Regions from separate parts of the Sinorhizobium sp. 7-81 genome, predicted to be linked through region 3. Evidence: predicted binding sites of a transcription regulator. Region 3 holds the regulator's gene; each other region holds the start of a gene.
The links. The regulator PhoB, encoded in region 3, activates phosphate uptake and scavenging genes when phosphate is short. The targets are predictions, from matches to a motif close to TGTCATNNANCTGTCAT.

Region 1: the regulator PhoB is predicted to act here: its motif matches at 3,433-3,449, upstream of QN224_RS29365 (alpha-D-ribose 1-methylphosphonate 5-triphosphate diphosphatase).
Region 2: the regulator PhoB is predicted to act here: its motif matches at 3,716-3,732, upstream of QN224_RS18480 (NAD-glutamate dehydrogenase).
Region 4: the regulator PhoB is predicted to act here: its motif matches at 3,276-3,292, upstream of QN224_RS14875 (UDP-2,3-diacylglucosamine diphosphatase).

What each region holds. Positions count from the first base shown of each region.
Region 1 is NZ_JASKLT010000017.1:40,835-46,515, reverse strand. It holds gene QN224_RS29380 (sugar ABC transporter permease) at 1-868, opposite strand, end outside; gene QN224_RS29375 (ABC transporter ATP-binding protein) at 865-2,067, opposite strand; gene phnF (phosphonate metabolism transcriptional regulator PhnF) at 2,531-3,325, shown strand; gene QN224_RS29365 (alpha-D-ribose 1-methylphosphonate 5-triphosphate diphosphatase) at 3,485-4,627, shown strand; gene phnG (phosphonate C-P lyase system protein PhnG) at 4,658-5,140, shown strand; gene phnH (phosphonate C-P lyase system protein PhnH) at 5,137-5,681, shown strand, end outside.
Region 2 is NZ_JASKLT010000005.1:113,876-119,556, forward strand. It holds gene QN224_RS18480 (NAD-glutamate dehydrogenase) at 1-3,492, opposite strand, end outside; gene pdxY (pyridoxal kinase PdxY) at 3,775-4,656, shown strand; gene QN224_RS18490 (carbonic anhydrase) at 4,730-5,371, shown strand; gene QN224_RS18495 (lytic transglycosylase domain-containing protein) at 5,441-5,681, opposite strand, start outside.
Region 3 is NZ_JASKLT010000001.1:474,931-480,611, forward strand. It holds gene pstB (phosphate ABC transporter ATP-binding protein PstB) at 1-505, shown strand, start outside; gene phoU (phosphate signaling complex protein PhoU) at 573-1,286, shown strand; gene phoB (phosphate regulon transcriptional regulator PhoB) at 1,492-2,175, shown strand; gene QN224_RS02310 (GcrA family cell cycle regulator) at 2,253-2,771, opposite strand; gene QN224_RS02315 (aspartate aminotransferase family protein) at 3,187-4,386, shown strand; gene argF (ornithine carbamoyltransferase) at 4,420-5,337, shown strand.
Region 4 is NZ_JASKLT010000003.1:479,608-485,288, forward strand. It holds gene dgcA (N-acetyl-D-Glu racemase DgcA) at 85-1,068, shown strand; gene QN224_RS14870 (MFS transporter) at 1,020-2,240, opposite strand; gene QN224_RS14875 (UDP-2,3-diacylglucosamine diphosphatase) at 2,380-3,225, opposite strand; gene QN224_RS14880 (NADP-dependent malic enzyme) at 3,401-5,681, shown strand, end outside.

The DNA of each region.
Region 1 (5,681 bases), on a different contig from region 3:
CGCCATAACCGGTGCGCAGATATTCAAAGCTCTCGCGGTAGAGCGTATAGAGCAGCATCTCGGAGGCATGGCCTGGGCCGCCTTGCGTCAGCACCTGCACGGTGTCGAAGGTCTCGAAAGCCTTGAGCGCGACGACGATGAAGACGAACATGGCGACGGGACCGAGCATCGGCAGGGTCACGGTGCGCAGTCGGTCGAACCAGAGATCGGCGCCGTCGATGTCGGCCGCATCGTAGAGGTCCTGCGGGATCGCCTTGAGGCCGGCGAGAAACAGCACCATGGCATAGCCGAGGTTTTGCCAGATGCCGATCATCGCAAGGACCGGCAGAACGGTGTTCTCGTCGCGCAGCCAGTTGGCGCTCGGCAGGCCAAGGCTGGCAAGCGTCTGGTTGACCAGACCGATGGTGGGATGCAGCAGCGCCTCCCAGGCAATCGCCATGGCGGACAAGGTAGCCATGAACGGCAGGAAGTGGATCGCCCGGTAGAAGGCGCGGCACGACTTGCCGCTCTCGATCAAGAGCGCGATCGCGAGACCGAGCATGATCGTGCCGGGCACGACGATCACTACGTAAAGGAGCGTGTTGGCAAGTGAGGCGCGGAAACCTTCGTCGGCGACGACCTCGCGGAAGTTGGCCAGGCCGACAAAGGAAAGCGTGCTGGCGCCGAACTGCCAGTCGGTCAATGCGATGGCGAAGACAGCGAAGACCGGGAGGAAGAACAGCACGACCAGCAGGACGAGCGCCGGACCGGCGAGAGACCAGGCCGACAGGACCTCTGCAATGCGCTGATGGCGCAGCGCCCTGCGGGCTGCAGCGGCGTCGGTCCGAATGCCGGCTTCTTGCGGCGCCGTCGGGGACGCGACGGTCATTGCACGCGCTCCTTCATCCGCAGCACCTTTGCATCGCTTTGGTCGCCGCCCCGCAGCCTTCGGCCATCGGCGGCGAACATGAGCAGCCGGTCCGGCTTGACGCCGAGATGCAGGGTCTGGCCCGGGGCGATATGCGGCGCGCGCTCGGCCAGCAGCCGGGCGACGACCGGCTGCTCCATTCCAGGAACATTCAGATGGACGAAGAGGTCTGACCCCATGTGCTCGACGAGCCGCACCGCACCGGTGAGCACGTTCAAGCCGCCGGCATCGACGAGATGGAACGCCTCCGGTCGAATGCCGAGGGTCAAGCCTGTGCCATGAGCCGCGTCCGCGGCAACAGCGAAGGTCGTGCCGGCTACGTCGACCAGCGCGCCATCTCGCAGTTTCCCATCAAGCATGTTGATCTTGGGCGAGCCGATGAACTCGGCGACGCGGCGATCGTCCGGATCGGCATAGATCTGCTGCGACGGAGCGACCTGCAGCAACTCACCGTCGAGCATCACCGCCACCCGGTCCGACATGGTCATCGCTTCCGACTGGTCATGGGTCACATAGACGAAGGTGACTCCGAGCCGCTGGTGCAGTTCCTTGATCTCGGCGCGCATCTGCACCCGGAGCTTCGCATCGAGGTTGGAGAGCGGCTCGTCCATCAGGAAGACGGCGGGCTTACGCACCATGGCGCGGCCGACAGCAACGCGCTGCCGCTGGCCGCCAGACAGCTGACCGGGCTTGCGGGCGAGCAGATGGCCGATGCCGAGCGCCTTGGCGGTACGCATCACGTCGAGCTCGATCTCTGCCGCTGTCGCCTTGGTTCCGGGCAAGAAGCGGCCGAGCAGCGGCAGGCGCTGCCAGGCCGAGAGCCGCCGCATTCTAAGCGGCACGCTCATGTTCTCTTGTACGGTCATGTGCGGGTAGAGCGCGTAGGACTGGAAGACCATGGCCACGTCGCGCTTCTTCGGACGAACGCCGTCGACGAGGCGATCGCCGATCGCCACGCAGCCGGCGGTTTGCACCTCGAGTCCGGCGAGGATGCGCAGCAGCGTAGACTTACCGCAGCCTGATGGTCCCAGCAGTGTCAGAAACTCACCATCGGCAATGTTCAGCGAAACCTCGCGCAGAACGGACGTCGCGCCAAAAGATTTGCCAATGCGTTCGAAGCGGATGCCGCTTTTAGAACCCGTTATGGATCGCTTGTACATTTGAGACTTCATTCGTTCCTTGGATTAAGGAATGGGCGGCTTTAATTCCGTGGTATATACCTCATAAATACATGGTATAAACCTCTTTGAGGAGGACACATACGGGACATTTGTGAACGGTTCATGACAAAAAGGCGTACCGAATGTCAGATTCAGGACAGCCGAGACGAGGCAAATGATGAGGCGCGTTACGGCGGCCACCTACGGTCGAGGCGTATCCTCCCGTCCCCATGGTTGCACTGCTTGCCATCGACGTAGGTACAGCGGCTCGGGTTTCAGATCCCGCCAACGCGCTCACGCTGGTCGGGCCATTGCTTCCGGCGACCACAATTCCATTTTGGGGGCGCGCCAATATGCGTTCGGACCAGCTTATTAAATTGATCACTGTCGATGGGCGGCTTCGTGGTTTACACCTCTTGTGTATATGGTATAAACCTCGCTAAAGGACACGTAAGGGCGATTCATGACAAAAAGTCACACGGAATCTGGACTGAATGAGATTCAGAACGGCAAGGTCGAGGCGAATGAAGAGGCGCGCGAGGACGGCTCATCAACGTCGCTGTGGCGGCAGATCGAAACGACGCTCAAGGATTGGATAAGCTCTGACCGCTATCCGCCGGGATCGCAATTGCCGCCGGACCGACAGATCGCTGAAATAGTCGGAGCGAACCGGCTCACGGTGCGTCGCGCTCTTTCATCCTTGGCGCAACAGGGCGTACTGAGAATTGAGCACGGCGTCGGCACCTTTGTGGAACGCCGCATTCAGTACAACTTCGGTGAGCGGGTACGGTTCAATAAGAACCTCAAAGCCAATAGCTTTGCGCCAAGCCGTAAGATCGGTGGCATAAAAATCATCGAGGCAGATGAGCGGATTGCCGAAAAACTTGAGATCGATGTTGGCATGGCGGTCATTCGGGTCGAGATTGTTGGTCATGCCAGCAATGTTCCGATTGGTGTCGGCTCCAAATATTTTCCTTATCTCAGATTCCCGAATCTGATGCCCGTGTTTGAAAAAACACAATCGTTCTCCGAAGCCTTCCGTCATTTCGGCGTCGAAGATTACGTCCGCAAATACACCAATGTCATTGGTCGCATGCCGACGCCTGCCGAGGCGCGGGCCTTGCGGCAATCGAACATATCCGTGGTCCTGGCCTACGAGAGCGTTGACGTCGATCTCGAGGGTAGACCGATTTCCTATCAGGAGGGCTGCTTCAGCGGCGACCGCGTCATGTTTTCGATGGAAAACGATATGCCGTGATCGAGAAATTATCCGCCTACACTCAGGCCCAATCGAAGTTCCACTTGGCCGACTCCAGCCAGCAATCGTTCTATCAGTCGTTCTGACGGGAACGCCAGAACTCCCATTGTCACCTAACCGCCGTCCTCCCACGGAAACGGCTCTGCAGAGAGATCGTCAATGACCATGAAATTAACAAACGCCCGGATCGTGCAGGTCGATCGTGTTCTCGAAGGCAACCTGGAAATCCAGGCCGGCTTGGTGTCGTCGATCGATAGTGAACGGGTGAGCCAGATTGATGTGCTCGACTGCGAAGGCGACTTCCTGCTGCCCGGCCTGATCGACCTCCACACCGACAATGTCGAACAATTCATGTTTCCGCGCCCGGGCGTCAAATGGCCCGCACCGCTCGCTGCGGTGCTTGCACACGATTGGGAGTTGCTCGGCAGCGGCATCACGACCGTGCTCGATGCGCTCGCGCTCGGCGACTACGATAGCGGCGGTGTTCGCCCCGCCATGGTGAACGCGGTGACCGCAGGGCTGGCGCAGGCGCGTGCAGCCGGTCTTCTCAAGGCCAACCACTATCTTCACTTCCGTTGTGAACTCTCCGATCCGGCCCTGTTACCGGCCGTCGAGCGGCACATCGACAATCCTGCCCTCAGGCTCGTCAGCATGATGGATCACACGCCCGGCCAGCGGCAGTGGCACAATCTGACGCTTTACCGCGAGTTCCGGCGCAAGAAGAACGCCCGGGTCTGGACAGAAGACGAGTTCGCACTTTACATCGCCGAGCGCCGCGAGCACCAGCAGCAATATGTCCCGCCGAGCCGTTCGACCATTGGGCGTCTCTGCAGCGAGCGTAATATCCGCGTCGCCAGCCACGACGACACGACAGCTGCGGACGTCGATCAATCTCATGCCGACGGCATCACCATCAGCGAGTTTCCGACGACGGTCGAGGCGGCGAGGCGCGCCCGCGACCTCGGTATGAAGATCGTCATGGGCTCGCCCAACGTCATCCTCGGCGGGTCGCATTCTGGCAATGTCAGCGCGATGGAGCTTGCCGACCGTGGTCTCCTCGACGTGCTCACCTCCGACTACGTGCCGGGAAGCCTGCTGCACGCCGCATTTGCGCTCGCGGGGAAGGGCTTCGATCTCCCCGAGGCGGTCGCCATGGTGACGAAGAACCCCGCTGACTTGCTTGGTTTTACCGATCGCGGCCGCATTGCTCCTGGCCTTCGCGCCGACTTGATCCGGGTGCGTCTCATCGACGGCGTGCCGGTGATCCGCAACATCTGGGTCGCCGGGCGTCAGTATCTCTAACGGGTTCCCCAAGCCCAAAGGATTTAAATTATGAACTCAATTAGCAAGATGGAAGCGGAACAGGCTGCCATCGCGCAGCGCTCCGACTGGCTCGGCATCCTGTCGCGCAGCATCGGCGGTGAACTCGAAGCCTTGGCGACCGACCTGACCTCCGGATTGGCATTCGAATGGCTGAGAGCCCCCCACGTCGGCTTGGTGATGGTGCGCGGTCGCGCGGGCGGCACTGGCAACATGTTCAATCTTGGCGAGATGACCGTGACCCGCGCATCGGTACGGCTTGAAGACGGCACTGTCGGGCATGGCTACGCACATGGCCGCGACAAGCGCCACGCAGAACTGGCAGCGATCGTCGATGCGCTGCTGCAGCGGCCGGACCGTCATGACGAGATCATGGCAAGGGTGATCGCGCCGCTGCGCCAAAAAGCCGAAGCACGGCGTCTCGAACAGAGCCGCAAGGCCGCAGCCACCAAGGTCGAGTTCTTCACCTTGGTTCGTGGGGAGAATCCGGCATGACAATACAATCTTCAACATCCTTGCGCGCCGTCACCTCCTACGATGCTTCGCTCAAACCCGGCTTTATCGATCCGGTCTTCGATGCCCAGGCGGTCTTTCGCGCAAGCCTGCTGGCGACCGCCTATCCCGGCCGCGTCGTGTCGCTTGATCGCAGCTTTACGGCTCCAAGGCCATTCAGCCCTGCAACCGCGGCGCTCTGCCTGACGCTGATGGATTTCGAGACGCCGACCTGGCTTGACCACCAGACGTCATGCACCGAAGCAGCCCAATGGCTGGGCTTCCATTGCGGCCTTGCCGTCGCCGAGGGTCCTATGGCAGCTCGCTTCGCTGTCGTCACCGATCCGCTGATCATGCCGCGCCTCTTCGAGTTTCATCCGGGCAACGTCGAATATCCTGATCGCTCGACGACGCTGATCATCCAGGTTCCGTCGCTTACGGAGGGACCTCCGACCGCCTGGACCGGCCCCGGCATCAAGACGTGTGCGAGCGTCGCCATTGCCGGACTGCCTTTTTGGTTCTGGTCCGACTGGGATCTGAATCG
Region 2 (5,681 bases), on a different contig from region 3:
GATCTTGATGTTGACCTCGACGTCGGAGGAGTTGACGCCGGCCGAATTGTCGATCGCGTCGGAATTGCAGCGCCCTCCGGCGAGCGAGAAGCCGATGCGGCCTTTCTGGGTGACGCCGAGATTGGCGCCTTCGCCGATAACGCGGGCACGCACTTCCTCCGCCGTGACGCGGATCGCGTCGTTGGTGCGGTCGCCAACCTCGGCGTCCGTTTCGTTGCTGCCGCGCACATAGGTGCCGATGCCGCCGAACCAGAGCAGATCGACCGAGCTCTTGAGGATGGCGTTCATGATCTCGAAGGGGGTCGCCTTCTGCTTGTCGAGGCCGATGGCTGTCATCGCCTCCGGCGTCAGGGTCACGAACTTCTCCGTGCGCGAGATGATCATTGCGCCCTGCGACAGCGCCTTGCGGTCGTAGTCCTGCCAGCTCGAGCGCGGAAGCGCGAACATACGCTTGCGCTCGGCGAAGGAAAGGTCGGTATCCGGATTCGGATCGATGAAGATATCGCGGTGGTCGAAGGCGGCGATCAGCCGGATCTTCTCCGAGAGCAGCATCCCATTGCCGAAAACGTCGCCGGACATGTCGCCGACGCCGGCGACCGTGAAGGGCGTCGTCTGGATGTCGATGTCCATCTCGCGGAAATGACGCTTGACCGTCTCCCAGGCGCCGCGGGCGGTGATGCCCATCTTCTTATGGTCGTAGCCCGCCGAGCCACCGGAGGCGAAAGCATCATCGAGCCAGAAGCCGGCTTCCTGGGCAAGCCCGTTGGCCGTGTCGGAGAAGGTGGCGGTGCCCTTGTCGGCCGCGACGACGAAATAGGGATCGTCGCCATCGAGTCTCAGCGTATCGGCCGGCGGCACGACGTCATGGCCGACGATGTTGTCGGTGACCGACAAAAGCGTGCGGATATAGGTCTTGTAGGCTTCCGTGCCGACCTTGAAAATTTCGTCGCGCGTGCCGCCGACCGGCAGCTGCTTCGGATAGAAGCCGCCCTTGGCGCCGACCGGCACGATGACCGCGTTCTTTACCTGCTGCGCCTTGACGAGGCCGAGTACCTCGGTGCGGTAGTCCTGCGCCCGGTCCGACCAGCGAAGGCCTCCGCGGGCCACCTTGCCAAAGCGCAGGTGCACGCCTTCGACCTCGGTGCCGTAGACGAAGATCTCGCGGAAAGGCCGAGGCTCCGGCAGACCGTCGAGTTGCTTCGGATCAAGCTTGAAAGCCAGAACCGCACGCGGCCTGCCGTCCGCGTCTTTCTGGAAATAGTTCGTCCGGAGCGTAGACTGGATCACGTTTACATAGCGGCGCAGGATCTGGTCCTCGTCGAGGCTCGGCACGGCCGAGAGCGCCTCCTCGATGGCCGAGAGTAAGGCGTTGCCTTTCTTCGTCCTCGCCCTCGCCTCGATCTTCGGATCCATGCGCGTCGCAAACAGCCGGAAGATGTCGGCGGCGATCGCCGGATGCTTGTTCATCGTGTCGGCGATATAGCCCTGCGAATAGGTAATGCCCGCCTGGCGCAGATAACGGGCATAGGCGCGCAGCACCGTGACTTCGCGCGCGGTGAGGCCGGCAAGCAGGATCAGCCGGTTGAAGGTGTCGTCCTCGATCGTGCCGTTCCAGGAAGCCAGAAACGCCTCTTCGAGCGCCACACCGGTCTTGGCGAGATTGAGCGCATGTCCATCGCGGTGGACCAACTCCATGTCGTGCAGCACGACAAGCCGCTGTTCTTCCGCATGCCCGCTGACGCCGATGTCGTAGGTCTGCTCGCTGATGACGCGGAACCCGAGATTTTCAAGGAGCGGCACCCGACGCGAGAGCGAGACGGGATCTTCCGCGTGGAAGATCTTCAGTTCGAGCGTGTCCGGCCGTTCTTTCTGCTTATGATAGAACGAGATGCGGATTGGGTCGTCGCGCCGGCAGGCGGCGATGTCCTGAAGATCGTCATAGGCTTCAGCCGGCGTGAAGGCCGCCTGATAGGCTTCGCCGACCGAGATCTCGATGCCGTCCTTGCGCGCAAGCAGGTTGAAGCGGTCGGTCCAGCGGGTGACGATGCTGCGAACCGCCTCCTCGAGCTTGGCCTGCGGAACGCGCGGCGTCTTCCCGCCATAGCGGCCGATAATGAAATGGACGCGCGCCAGCCCGCCTTCGGGGAAAGCGGGATAATAGGCAGAAACGCGACCGTCATAGACCGTTCTCAAATAGTTGCCGATCTTCTCGCGGACGTCCGAATCATATTGCTCGCGCGGCACGAAGACGAGGACCGAGACGAAACGGTCGAAATGGTCGATGCGCGGCAGCACGCGGATGCGCGGCCGGTCGCTGAGCTCGTTGATCTGCTCGCAGAACGCAGCCAGCAGCCCGACGTCGATCTGGAAAAGATCGTCACGCGGATAGGATTCCAGCGTGTTCGCCAGCATCTTGCCCGAATGGCTCTGGGGATCGTAGCCGAAATGATCGATGATCTTTTCGATCTTGTGTCTCAGCAGCGGTATTTCGGACGCCTGACGCGTATAGGCCGTCGACGTGAAGAGGCCGACGATGCGCAGTTCCCCGATCACGTTGCCGGAGGTGTCGAAGCGCTTGACGCCGATGTAGTCCATATAGGCGCGGCGGTGGACGAGGGATTTCACATTGGCCTTGGTGACGATCAGGAACTCCGGCCCTTCGAGGAAGGCGAGGATCTCTGGCGTCGTCAGCACGGCGTCCTTGCCCTGGCGCAATACCCGGACATCCGGATTGGAGAGAAGGCCGAGGCCCCTGCCCTTGCCGCGTTCGACCGTCGCCTTCTCGCCCTTGCCGGAATAGGTGTATTCCCGCATTCCGAGGAACGTGAAATTGCTGTCTCTTAGCCAGCGAAGGAAAGCGAGCGCCTCGTCACGATCGCTCTTCTTGCGCGAAGCATTGTAGTCTTCCAGTTCCTTCATGGCCTGGTTGAGCAATGTCGTCATCGCCGGCCAGTCGTGAACGGCTTGATGGACCTGGTCCAGCACGTCGGTGATGCGCTTGCTGAGCTGGCGCGCTTCGAGCGGTGCGAGCTTGTCCAGGTGAATCTGGATATGGCTCACCCGGTGCGCCGGATCGCTTTCCTCATCCGGATCGTACGCCTTGATGGGCTTGCCGGGTTCCCTGACGAGAATGGGATGGATTGCGAGATGGATGTCGCGGTGCGTGCTCGTCACCTCGCCCATGATCGAGTCGTAGAGGAAGGGCATGTTGCGTTCGGTGATGGCGATGATCGAGACGTCCGTGCCGCCGGGCGCAACGCCCGGCACGGTTTCGACCGAAACCTGCGGCTTGCCTCCGTCCCAGCGTGCGAGTTCGTTGCGTGCATGTGCGGCGGTCAATGCCAGCATGTCGGCGGTGTAAAGATCTAGGTCGTCGTTGCTCGCCCCGCCGAAGAGGATCTCGGGCGCCAGCGCCTCGGCGCCGATCTTCTCCGCAGCCGCCTTGGCCGCGTCGATATGCCTGTCCCGCTTCGGATTGTATTTCACGCCCATGAACTGTCTCCCCGTACGTGATAGATGAACCTATCAGAACCATGGCCAATGGCGACCGTTTTATGCCCGTTTTCGGCAAAATCGAGCTGAATTTTGGAGAAATTCGCGCGATTTCGACCTAAATCCATTTAAATCGAAGGCGATTTTGCAAAAATTGCTCGAAAAACGGTGGAAACGCACGAAAACGCCGAAGCCCGGTTTCGGGCATCTCTGGCATCCGCTGTTGACAGGCCGGTGACAGTCGGGCGATCACACCTCGATTCGAAGGAATGGGATTGCCCGATGCCCGAAACGCATGCCGCACCCGGCGCCGTCATCGTTATTTCAAGCCATGTGGTTCGCGGCACCGTCGGCAACCGGGCCGCGGTCTTCGCGCTGGAGACGCTCGGGCACCGCGTCTGGGCCGTGCCGACGGTGATATTGCCGTGGCATCCGGGCCACGGCCCTTCGACACGGGTGACGATCGCCGATCAGGAGTTCCAGTCGATCATCGAGGATCTCGTCAATGCGCGTTGGACCGGCGAGGTGCGGGCGGTTCTCTCCGGGTACCTGGGTTCGCCCGGCCACGTCGAAGGCGTTGCTGAGCTCGTGACGGCATTACGTCAGCGCAATCCAGATCTTGTATACGCCTGCGACCCGATCATCGGCGATGGCAACGGCCTCTATGTCTCTGCCGAGATTGCCGCCGCCGTTCGCGACCGGCTGCTGCCGCTGGCGACACTGGCGACGCCCAACCGCTTCGAGCTTTCGTGGCTTGCCGGTGCCGCGCTTGAAACGAATACGGCGATTCTCGATGCGGCACTCGGTCTCGGACCGTCACGCGTGCTGGTGACCTCGGCGATCCCGATGATGAGCGGTGGCACCGGCAATCTTTATCTGTCGGGCAGCCATGCGCTGCTCGCCGAACACCGGTTGATCGACAATCCACCGAACGGCACCGGCGATCTGCTCGCCGCCGTGTTTCTGGCGCGGCTGCTTCAGGGGCTTTCGGAAGAGCGGGCGCTGCAGATGGCGACCGCCAGCGTATTCGAGATCATCGCGCGCACGGCGAAGCGCGGCGCCGACGAGCTGACGCTCGAGCAGGATGCCTCGAGCCTCGCAACGCCCATGGCCATGGTGCAGATGCGGCGCCTCTTGCATCCAGGCCAGGTGCGGCGGAGATAAAGAAGTATTCACGCACAGCCATTGCGTGGCATCGTGGATTGATGTGTCGGCAGCATTGGGGTAACCGATCGATATGCAGCACTTTCCGGATCATCTTCTGAACGGCTACCGCAACTTCATGAGCGGTCGTTTCAACGAACAGCAACAGCGCTATCGGACACTCGCCGAAAGCGGTCAGAAGCCGAGGACGATGGTCATTGCCTGTTGCGACTCGCGGGCCGCGCCGGAAACTATCTTCGATAGTGGCCCCGGAGAACTCTTCGTCGTTCGCAACGTCGCCAACCTGATGCCGCCTTATGAGCCGGACGGGCATTATCATTCGACGTCGGCCGCCCTCGAATTTGCCGTCCAGTCGCTCCGCGTCAGCGACATCGTCGTTATGGGGCATGGGCGCTGCGGCGGCATCAAGGCGGCACTCGATCCGGACGCCGAGCCCCTATCCCCCGGCGATTTCATCGGCCGCTGGATGAACCTGCTGAAGCCGGCCGCGGAACAGATCCAGAGCAACGAATTCATGACACAGGCGGAACGGCAACGGGCGCTCGAACGGGTGTCGATCCGGAATTCGCTTGCCAACCTGCGCACCTTCCCCTGTGTCCAGATTCTCGAGGCGAAGGGCAAGCTGCAGCTTCATGGCGCCTGGTTCGATATTTCAACCGGCGAGCTTTGGCTGATGGACGCCAAGACCGGCGATTTCGCCCGACCGGGCATGTAATCGGGCCGGGCATGCAAAAAGCCCGGTCCTTTCGGACCGGGCTCGAAATCCATATTCTGTTGGTCGCGATCAGTCGCCGTCTATCTCGGCGCCGATGATGGCGATCGCCTGCTGGTACACGCTGGCGGCGTTCCATCCCTGGATCGCACCGTAGTTGACCTCGCCCGGCTGATAACCGCCGCCCGGCTGCCATCCATGGCCGCGCAGGAAGTTGGCGGTGGAGGCGAGTGCGTCCGCCTTGGAGCGGACCATGTCGACATGGCCGTTGCCGTCTCCGTCCACGCCGTATTTCAGGACGTTCAGCGGCAGA
Region 3 (5,681 bases):
CCGTGTCGGCATGGTGTTCCAGAAGCCGAACCCGTTCCCGAAATCTATCTACGAGAACGTCGCCTACGGTCCTCGTATTCATGGTCTCGCCCGCACGAAAGCGGAATTCGATGAGGTCGTCGAAACGAGCCTGCAAAAGGCGGGCCTTTTCAATGAGGTCAAAGATCGGCTGCAAGAGCCGGGCACCGGCCTCTCCGGCGGTCAGCAGCAGCGCCTCTGTATCGCGCGCGCCGTTGCGGTCAGCCCCGAAGTGATCCTGATGGACGAGCCCTGCTCGGCGCTCGATCCGATCGCCACCGCGAAGGTCGAGGAGCTCATTCACGAGCTGCGTGCGAATTTCACGATCGTGATCGTGACCCATTCGATGCAGCAGGCCGCGCGTGTGTCGCAACGCACCGCCATGTTCCACCTCGGCAATCTCGTCGAGGAGAACGACACCGACAAGATGTTCACCAATCCGGATGATCAGCGCACGCAGGACTATATTATGGGTCGGTTCGGCTAAAGCGGTTTCCAACCCTTACGATCGATGAAGGTCCGTCCAGAACAGCGCGCGCCTTGAGGAAACGAAAATGACTCATGCACACATAATGTCCGCCTTCGACGAGGAGTTGAAATATCTCACGCGCCGGATCTCCGAGATGGGCGGGCTTGCCGAGCAGATGGTGGCGGACTCTGTCCGGGCGCTGGTGAACTCGGATCTGGCCTTGGCGCAGAAGGTGATTTCGGACGACGCGATCCTCGACGACGCCGAGCGTCAGATCGGCGAGAAGGCGATCGTCACCATCGCCAAGCGTCAGCCAATGGCGTCGGATCTCCGCGAGATCATGGGGTCGATCCGGATCGCCGCCGATTTGGAGCGTGTCGGCGACCTCGGCAAGAATACCGCCAAACGCGTGATCGCGGTCGCCGGATCCGGCATTCCGCGCAAGCTCGCGCGTGGCCTGGAGCATCTTGCGGAGCTGGCCCTGGTCCAGCTCAAGGAAGTGCTCGACGTCTATGCCTCCCGTTCGCCGGAAAAGGCGAACAGCATCCGCGAGCGCGATGAAGAGATCGACGCGATCTACACGTCGCTTTTCCGCGAGTTGCTGACCTATATGATGGAAGATCCGCGCAACATCACGCCGTGCACGCATCTTCTCTTCTGCGCCAAGAACATCGAGCGTATCGGCGACCATGCGACCAACATCGCCGAAACGATCTATTACATGGCGACGGGTGCTCAGCCGCAAGGCGAACGGCCGAAGGACGACACGACGTCGTCGCTGGGCTCCGTGACGGACTAGAGCAATTCCAGGACAACGGTTTTTCGTCCGGAGTTGCGTCGTTCAGAGATTTAGGTCGTTTCACTGTTTCAATGAAACGATCTAGGGCGCCCGATACCCGCATGCGCAGGTGCATGCGTTAATCTTGTCCCGGTCGCGAGTATTCGCGCCCGTATTGTGCCGCGGTGGCATGACGGCACCCGCGCGTGGGAAGGAGCATGACCGAATGTTGCCGAAGATCGCTGTTGTCGAGGACGAGGAGGCGCTGAGCGTCCTCCTGCGCTACAATCTCGAGGCCGAAGGATTCGACGTCGATACGATCCTGCGTGGAGACGAGGCTGAAATCCGCCTTCAGGAGCGGTTGCCCGATCTGTTGATCCTCGACTGGATGCTGCCCGGAGTGTCCGGCATCGAACTTTGCCGCCGGCTGCGGCAGAGGCCGGAAACGGAGCGCCTGCCGATTATCATGCTGACTGCGCGCGGCGAGGAAAGCGAGCGGGTTCGTGGTCTCGCCACCGGCGCGGACGACTATGTCGTCAAGCCGTTCTCTACGCCGGAACTGATGGCAAGGGTGAAGGCGATGCTGCGGCGCGCCAAGCCCGAGGTACTTTCGACGCTCTTGCGCTGCGGCGACATCGAGCTCGATCGCGAGACGCACCGGGTCCACAGGCGCAGCCGCGAGGTTCGGCTCGGACCGACGGAGTTCCGGCTGCTGGAGTTCCTGATGTCCTCGCCGGGGCGCGTCTTCTCCCGTTCACAGCTTCTCGACGGCGTGTGGGGTCATGACATTTATGTCGACGAACGCACAGTGGACGTGCATGTCGGTCGTCTGCGCAAGGCGCTGAACTTTTCGAACATGCCCGATGTCATTCGCACCGTGCGCGGTGCCGGCTATTCACTTGAAAGCTGAAGGCCGCTGTTGTCCGGTTTCTGCATGCATAAAAAAGGGGCCTTTAGGCCCCTTTTCATTTGCGTTCGCAAGACCGATCAGCGCATCCGCCGGCGCTCGCCGGAAGGCTGATAGGCGAGCCGCGTGTGATAGCTGCAATAAGGCGACGATTCCGGCGAGTCATTGCCGCAGAAATGGAACTCTTCCTTCAAAGGATCGCCGATCGGCCACTTGCAGGTGCGCTCGCTGAGCTCCGTCAGGCCGAGGCGGCGGGACATCGGAACGACGACATTGGGTGCGTGTTCGAGGTCCTGATCCGCGACGAGATCGACTTCGATCTCTTCCTTGAGCACGGTGGCACCAGCGGTGCGGGTGACGGTGCGGGTTGTGACACGCGCGGCGTAATTCGGCGCGCGGGGAGCGGAAGTGGTGCGCTTCGGGCGTGCGGCAGTGGTCGCGCCGCCGGCCTTGGCCCGCCCCGGCAGGCTCAGCCGGTGAACCTTGCCGATGACGGCATTACGGCTGACGCCACCCAGTTGTGCCGCGATCTGGCTGGCGCTCAGGCCTTCCGACCACAGCTTCTTCAGTTTCTCCACCCGCTCGTCAGTCCAGTTCATTCTGCACTCTCCGTTCTCGGCGTTGGATGGCAGAATCCATCACCATGCTCCGGAAAAACTCCGGAGCTGCAACGCGATAACTCTTTTGGTGACTAGGTCCGCCGCATGCGTCTAGTAATTGAATATTAACCTACTGGCAGGGTGACTCCGTGGCAAGAGTCGCGGGAATCGCGCCGAATCGATTTCGGGGTTTTCCCCAACTTGCTCGCTGGCCGTTGCATTTTTGCAAGCCCTCGCCGGACGTTTTTTCGCACGTCGGAATCTAAGCCTTCAGGGCCGTTGCAAGCCTTGGTTTTGTTGACATTGCAGTGCGAAATAGGAATAGTGCCTGCGCCGCCGAAAGGCGGCATTTTTGATTTTTATCGGACGCGATCAGCCGATATCGATGCCAACAGGACGGAAGGAGAAGTTCGCCATGGCCGCAACAACGCCGCTCTACGACACCTATATGCGCGCGCCGTTGCGTTTCGAGCGAGGCGAGGGCGTCTGGCTTATCGCCGAAGACGGCTCGCGCTATCTCGATTTTGCCGCAGGCGTTGCCGTGAACTCGCTTGGCCATGCACATCCGCACCTCGTCGAGGCGCTGAAGGCGCAGGCGGACAAGGTCTGGCATCTTTCCAACCTCTACGAGGTTCCCGGGCAGGAAAGCCTGGCCCGCCGGCTGACCGCCGTGACCTTCGCGGACCGCGTGTTCTTCACCAATTCGGGTGCGGAAGCGCTCGAATGCGCGATCAAGACTGCGCGTCGCTATCATTTCGCCAAAGGGCATTCGGAAAAGTTCCATATCATCACCTTCGAAGGCGCCTTCCATGGCCGCACGATCGCGACGATCGCGGCCGGCGGCCAACAGAAGTACATCGAGGGTTTCGGGCCAAAGGCGCCAGGCTTCTATCAGGTTCCTTTCGGCGACCTCGCTGCGGTCAAGGATGCGATCAATGACGAGACGGCGGCGATCCTGATCGAACCGATCCAGGGCGAGGGCGGCATTCGCCTGGCCAGCAAGGAGTTTCTGCAGGAGTTGCGGGCGCTTTGCGACGAGTTCGGCCTGCTGCTGATCCTCGACGAGGTTCAGTGCGGCGTCGGGCGGACTGGCAAGCTCTTCGCCCATGAGTGGGCCGGCATCCGGCCCGACATCATGGCTGTCGCGAAGGGCATCGGCGGCGGCTTTCCTCTGGGCGCGTGCCTTTCGACCGAAGAAGCGGCCGCTGGCATGGTCACGGGGACGCACGGATCGACCTATGGCGGCAATCCGCTGGCAATGGCGGTCGGCAACGCGGTGCTCGACGTTGTTCTCGCCGACGGCTTCCTGGACCAGGTGCGCGACGTCACTCTCGTTTTCCGGCAGGGGCTCGCGTCGCTCAAGGACCGTTTTCCGGATGTGATCGAGGAAATCCGCGGGGACGGACTGATGCTCGGGATCAAGGCAAAGGTGCCCTCGGCCGATCTGTTGAAGGCAATCCGCGCGGAGAAGCTGCTTGTAGTTCCGGCCGGCGAAAACGTGCTGCGCCTGTTGCCGCCGTTGATCACCACTGCCGCCGAAGCCCGAGAAGGGCTCGCAAGGCTTGAGCGTGCCGCCGAAGCGGTCAGAAGCAACAGCGGCAATGCGGCGGCCTGAACGGCCTGACTTTCACGACAGGAATTTTGAGTGATGACCGGTACCAGACACTTTCTCGATCTTTCGGCGATGACGGCTGCCGACTTGAGGACGATCATTGACGACGCCCGCGTTCGCAAGACGGCGACCAAAGCGGGCACCGCTGAACGGCCGCTTGCCGGCAAGGTGCTCGCGATGATTTTCGAGAAGCCCTCCACCCGCACGCGCATCTCCTTTGACGTCGGCATGCGCCAGCTCGGTGGCGAGACGCTGTTTCTTTCCGGAACCGAAATGCAGCTTGGCCGGGCCGAGACGATCGGCGATACGGCAAAGGTTCTTTCGCGCTATGTCGACGCCATCATGATCCGCACGACAAATCATCGCCGGCTGTTGGAACTCGCCGAACACGCCACGGTGCCGGTTATCAATGGATTGACCGATGATACGCATCCCTGCCAGATCATGGCAGACATCATGACGTTCGAGGAGCATCGCGGGCCCGTCAAGGGCAAGACGATCGCCTGGGCGGGTGATGGCAACAACGTGCTCCATTCGCTGGTCGAAGGCTCGGCGCGTTTCGGATATCGCATGAACATGGCGGTGCCGCTCGGTTCCGAGCCGCAGGACAAGTTCCTCAACTGGGCGCGCAGCAATGGCGGTGAGATCCTGCTTTGCCATGAGGCCGAGGAGGCCGTCGCGGGAGCCAATTGCGTCGTCACCGACACCTGGGTATCGATGAACCAGGAGCACCGCGCCCGCGGCCACAATGTTTTCCAACCCTACCAGGTCAATGGGGCATTGATGAAGCACGCCGCGCCGGACGCACTGTTCATGCACTGCCTGCCGGCGCACCGTGGCGAAGAGGTGACGGACGAGGTCATCGACGGCCCACAATCGGTTGTTTTCGACGAGGCGGAGAACCGGTTGCATGCACAGAAATCGATCCTTGCCTGGTGCATGGGCGTCGTCTGACGAGCGCGGTACCGGTCTTTTGACGGCATTCCGCCCTGATCCGAAGACCCGGTCGTTTGGGGTGGTCCTGGAATGGCCGGTTCGGGACCGTCGGAGACCGGAAGCCCGTGGAACCGGGGTGCCTATTGAATTTTCCGCGCTGAAACACAATTTAGGCGGCATGAGGCCGGCTCCGGTCATGCTGCCGGATAGTGGCCGCCAATCAGTCATTGTGCATTGTGAGCGCGTGCCGCGCACCGTCGGAATGCACGTGCCTTCTGGACAAATCCGATCGCGACAGGGTCAAATGAAATAACGGGCAGACTGCGCCGGGGTATCTATGTCCCCACGCGCCTCGCCCGCGA
Region 4 (5,681 bases), on a different contig from region 3:
CTGTCCAATGCGCTTCTAAAATGCAGAACGTCATAGCGGGTGATGGCGGTGATGTCATCAATAAGGCCCGGCGGAGAAGATCCAATGCCACATTTCCTGACAACAACCGTCCAACACTTTCCGATCGCCGGTGTTTTCACGATTTCTCGCGGCTCGAAGACCACCGCGAGCGTCATCGCCTGCCAAATCAGCGACGGCGAGGTAACCGGCTGGGGCGAGTGCGTGCCCTATGCCCGCTATGGCGAATCGCTCGAATCGGTTCTGGCCGCGATCGAGGCGGTTCGTCCGTCGATCGAGAGCGGATTGACGCGCGCTGAGCTGCAGAAGGACATGCCGCCCGGCGCCGCTCGCAATGCGGTCGACTGCGCTCTCTGGGACCTGGAGGCGAAACAAAGCGGCACGCCCGCCTATGCACTGGCCGGCATCGCTGCTCCGGTCCCGCTGACGACCGCCTACACCCTCTCCCTCGGCGAACCGGAAGAGATGATGGCGCAGGCGCAAAAATACGCGCATCGCGCGCTGCTGAAGGTGAAGGTCGGCACGGCGGACGACACGTCGCGCATCCGCGCCGTCCGCCAAGGGGCGCCGGAGAGCCGCATCATCCTCGATGCGAACGAGGGCTGGACGGAGCACAATCTCGCCGCCCATTTTGCAGCTTGCGCGGAAAACGGCATCGCTCTCGTCGAGCAACCGCTGCCGGCAGGCCGGGATCAGGCGCTCGCTTCGATCACGCGCCCGGTTCCGCTCTGCGCCGACGAAAGCGTGCATGGGACCGATGACCTCAAAAATCTTGCCGGACGCTACGATGCGGTCAACATCAAGCTCGACAAGACAGGCGGATTGACCGAAGCACTTTGCATGCGCGCCGCGGCCGAGGCGCTCGGGCTCAAGATCATGGTGGGCTGCATGGTCGGCAGCTCGCTTGCCATGGCGCCGGCAATGCTCGTCGCTCAGGGCGCCGATTTCGTCGATCTCGACGGTCCGCTCCTGCTTGCGGAAGATCGCAAGCCTGGCCTGCGCTACGAAGCTTCTCTCGTCTTTCCGCCTGAGGCCAGCCTCTGGGGCTGAAGATACCAGCCGGCAAAGGCGAAACAGCAGCCGATGAGGGCGACCGCCGACATCGAATAGAAGCCGTCGACGCCGAACCAGGCATAGAAATAGCCTGACAAGAACGTGAAAATCGCCGTGAAGAAGCCGGTGTAGAAGAAATAGAGGCCTTGGGCCGAAGCCTCCTGCTCTTCCGCGACCCTCTCCACCAGCTTGTGCTGCATGCCCGTATGCATGATCGCATAGGTGAAGGCGTGGAAACACTGCAGGACGAAATAGCCGGAGAAGCCGAGATCCATCGGGAAGATCAGCCAGCGCACGACGGCAAGCCCACAGCCGGAGAAGATCATCGCCCAGACGCTGAAGCGTCGGATGATGGCCTTGGCGAAAACGAACATCAGCACTTCGGCTGCCACGCCGGCGCTCCAGAGCGCTCCGATCTGCGTGCCGCTGTAGCCGATATGCTGCCAGTAGATGGCCGAGAAGGCGAAGAGCATCGCATGGCTGCTGTTCACCATCGTGACGCCGATCAGGAGCAGTTGCAGGTCGGGCTGGCGCAGCGATTGCGGCGGTGGCTCGGTCAGCGCAGTGATCGGCGACGGACGTCGCGGCCGGCCGACCCGCGGCGCCAAAAGGGCCATCAGGACCATAAGTCCGAAGCCAGCGGCCATCGCCGGCAGCACCATTGGACCGCCAAATCTGCCGATCATCCAGCCGCCAAGCATGGTCGCACCGATGAAGGCCACCGATCCCCAGACGCGCATGTGAGCATAATCGAAGCCCCAACGCCTCACGCCCGAAAGCGCGATCGCTTCGACGATCGGCACATAGGGCGAATAGACCGCAGATTGCAGCGCATAGATGATGAGCACGGGCCAGAAGCTGTGCGCATAGAAAAGAACGAAGGCCGTCACGAGCGACAGAACGGCTGACCAGATTAGCACGATCACCCGTTCGCCGATCCTATCCGCAAGCAAGCCCGCGAGCGGTGCCGTGATGACGCGAATGAACATCGGCACGGCGAGAACGACGCCAATCTCGAAGTCGGTCATCGACAGCGTGCTGAGCCAGACCGGAAAATACGGCATGGCAAAGCCGTTGACGATCAACGGCGCACAAAAAAGCAGCGCTATGCGGAGCGCGAACTTGCGCGGCGGAGGCCCCACGTTCGGGGGCGCGGATGAGGGAATCATGGAGTGACCTGATGGCTGTGCGTCATCTCTAGCACAACCGCGTCGCCGCTCACCATAAGCTAGTTTTCGCCACAGGTGCGTCTCGGAAAAAAGCGAGGGAAAAACTTGCCCTCGCATTCGGGCCCGCGCCTCTAAAGGGTCAGGCGGCCTGTGGCGAGAGGACCTGCGCCAGCATCTTTTCGGCCTCGCTCGAGCTTTCCACCTCGGCCAGGCCGCCACCCATCCGGTGCCAGGTGATAAGCTCCATCCTGCCGTCGTAATGCTCGGCGATCGCCGTGCAGCTTTCGACCCAGTCGCCGGTGTTGATGTAGCGGACGTCACCGATCTCCTCGATCACCGCGTGATGAATATGGCCGCAGATGACTCCCTGTGCGTCGTGGCGCCGCGCCTCCTCGGCAACGACCTTTTGGAACTCGCCGATGAAATTCACCGCATGCTTGACCTGCAGCTTTGCCCAGGAGGAGAACGACCAATAGGGCATGCCAAGGCGACGGCGAATCGCCGCCAGCCCGATGTTGATGGCGATCGCCATGTCGTAGGCCCAGTCGCCGAGATAGGCGAGCACGCGCGCATTGCGCACCACGACGTCGAATTCGTCGCCGTGCAGGACGAGATAGTTACGCCCGTCGGCGCCCTTATGCATATGGCGCTGCGCCACCTCGATGCCGCCGAAATGCACGCCGGGAAAATCCCGCATGAATTCGTCGTGATTGCCGGGAATGTAGATGATGCGGGAGCCTTTGCGCGCCTTGCGCAACAGCTTCTGGACAACGTCATTGCAGGGCTGCGGCCAGTACCAGCTGCGCTTCAGGCGCCAACCGTCGACGATATCCCCGACGAGGATGATCGTTTCCGCCTCGTGATGGCGCAGGAAATCGAGCAGGTAGTCGGTCTTGGCTGCCTTGGAGCCCAGGTGGACGTCGGAGATGAAGAGCGTCCGCAGTTTCCGAACCGAGTTCTGTTGGGATACCGATGCCGCGGTCATGCGAGCCTCGTCTTGGTTGAGCCTTTTGAACCCGTCAAAATCAGACTCGTGTTTCAGGAAGATGACACGGGCTGTGCTGCGACAATCCGCGCGCCGCAAAAGAACCGCGGCGAAAACTGTACGCCGCCCGCAATTCATGCCAAAAGGCCTCGACCAAGAAAGAGGAATGCAAGGCATGAATACGGGCGAAAAAGCGAAATCCCAATCGGTTCCGGCGAGCGGAGATATCGACCAGCAGGCACTTTTCTTCCACCGCTATCCTCGCCCGGGCAAGCTTGAAATCCAGCCGACCAAGCCGCTCGGCAACCAGCGCGATCTGGCGCTGGCCTACTCGCCCGGCGTCGCCGCGCCCTGCCTCGCCATCAAGGACAATCCCGAGACAGCCGCCGATTTCACGGCGCGCGCCAATCTCGTCGCGGTGATTTCCAACGGCACGGCCGTTCTCGGCCTCGGCAACATCGGCCCGCTCGCCTCCAAGCCGGTCATGGAAGGCAAGGCCGTGCTCTTCAAGAAGTTCGCCGGCATTGACGTGTTCGACATCGAGATCGATGCTCCGAGCGTCGAGCGCATGGTCGACGTCATTTCGGCCCTGGAGCCGACCTTCGGCGGCATCAATCTCGAGGACATAAAGGCGCCGGAATGCTTCGAGGTGGAGCGGCGCCTGCGCGAGAAGATGGAGATACCGGTCTTCCATGACGACCAGCATGGAACCGCGATCATCGTCGCCGCCGCCGTTCTGAACGGCCTCGAACTCGCGGGCAAGGATATTGCCGAGGCGAAGATCGTCGCCTCCGGTGCGGGCGCGGCGGCGCTCGCCTGCCTCAACCTGCTCGTCACGCTCGGCGCCAAGCGGGAGAATATCTGGGTCCACGACATCGAGGGCCTTGTCTACAAGGGTCGCGAGGCGCTGATGGACGAGTGGAAGGCCGTCTACGCACAGGAGAGCGACAACCGCGTGCTCGCCGACAGCATCGGTGGGGCCGACGTCTTCCTCGGTCTTTCGGCGGCCGGCGTCCTCAAGCCCGAACTGCTCGCCCAGATGGCCGAGAAGCCGCTGATCATGGCGCTTGCCAACCCGACGCCCGAGATCATGCCGGAAGTTGCGCGCGCGGCACGCCCGGACGCGATGATCTGCACCGGCCGGTCGGACTTCCCGAACCAGGTCAACAACGTTCTCTGCTTTCCGCACATCTTCCGCGGCGCGCTCGATTGCGGTGCGCGCACGATCAATGAAGAGATGAAGATGGCGGCCGTTCGGGCAATCGCCGGACTGGCGCGCGAGGAGCCTTCCGACGTCGCCGCGCGGGCCTATACGGGCGAAACGCCGATCTTCGGACCCGACTACCTCATCCCCTCGCCGTTCGATCAGCGGCTGATCCTGCGCATCGCTCCGGCTGTTGCGAAGGCGGCGGCCGAAAGCGGTGTCGCGAGCCGCCCCATCCAGGATTTCGACGCCTATCTCGACAAGCTGAACCGCTTCGTCTTCCGCTCCGGATTCATCATGAAGCCGGTCTTCGCGGCGGCCAAGAACGCTACGAAGAACCGCGTCATCTTCGCGGAGGGTGAGGATGAACGGGTGCTGCGTGCCGCCCAGGTCCTGCTTGAGGAAGGCACCGCCAAGCCGATCCTGATCGGCCGTCCGCAGATCATCGAGACGCGTCTTCGGCGCTACGGCCTGCGAATCCGTCCGGATGTCGATTTCGAGGTGGTCAATCCCGAGGGAGACCCGCGCTATCGCGACTATGTCGACGACTATTTCGCCCTCGTAGGCCGCCGCGGCGTGATCCCGGAAGCGGCCCGCACGATCGTGCGCACGAACACGACTGTGATCGGCGCCCTTGCGGTCAAGCGCGGCGAAGCGGATGCACTGATCTGCGGCGTCGAAGGACGCTACAGCAAGCACCTGCGCGACGTTTCGCAGATCATCGGCAAGCGGTCCGGGGTTCTCGATTTCTCGGCGTTGAGCCTGCTTATCTCGCAGCGCGGTGCAACCTTCTTCACCGATACCTATGTGAGCTACAACCCGAGCGCCGAACAGATCGCGCAGACGACGGCCATGGCGGCCGGAGAAATCCGCCGCTTCGGCATCACGCCGCGCGCAGCGCTCGTGTCACATTCGAACTTCGGTTCGCGCGATTCCGAAAGCGCCTCGAAAATGCGTGAGGCGTTGCATCTCGTGCGCGAACTCGCACCCGACCTCGAAGTCGACGGCGAGATGCACGGCGACTCGGCGATCTCCGAGATCCTCCGCCAGCGCGTGATGCCGGACAGCACGCTGAACGGCGAAGCCAATCTGCTCGTCTTCCCGAATCTGGACGCAGCCAACATTACGCTCGGCGTGGTCAAGACCATGACGGACAGCCTGCATGTCGGGCCAATCCTGCTCGGCTCGGCGCTGCCGGCACACATTCTTTCGCCGTCCGTCACATCGCGCGGCGTGGTCAACATGGCCGCAC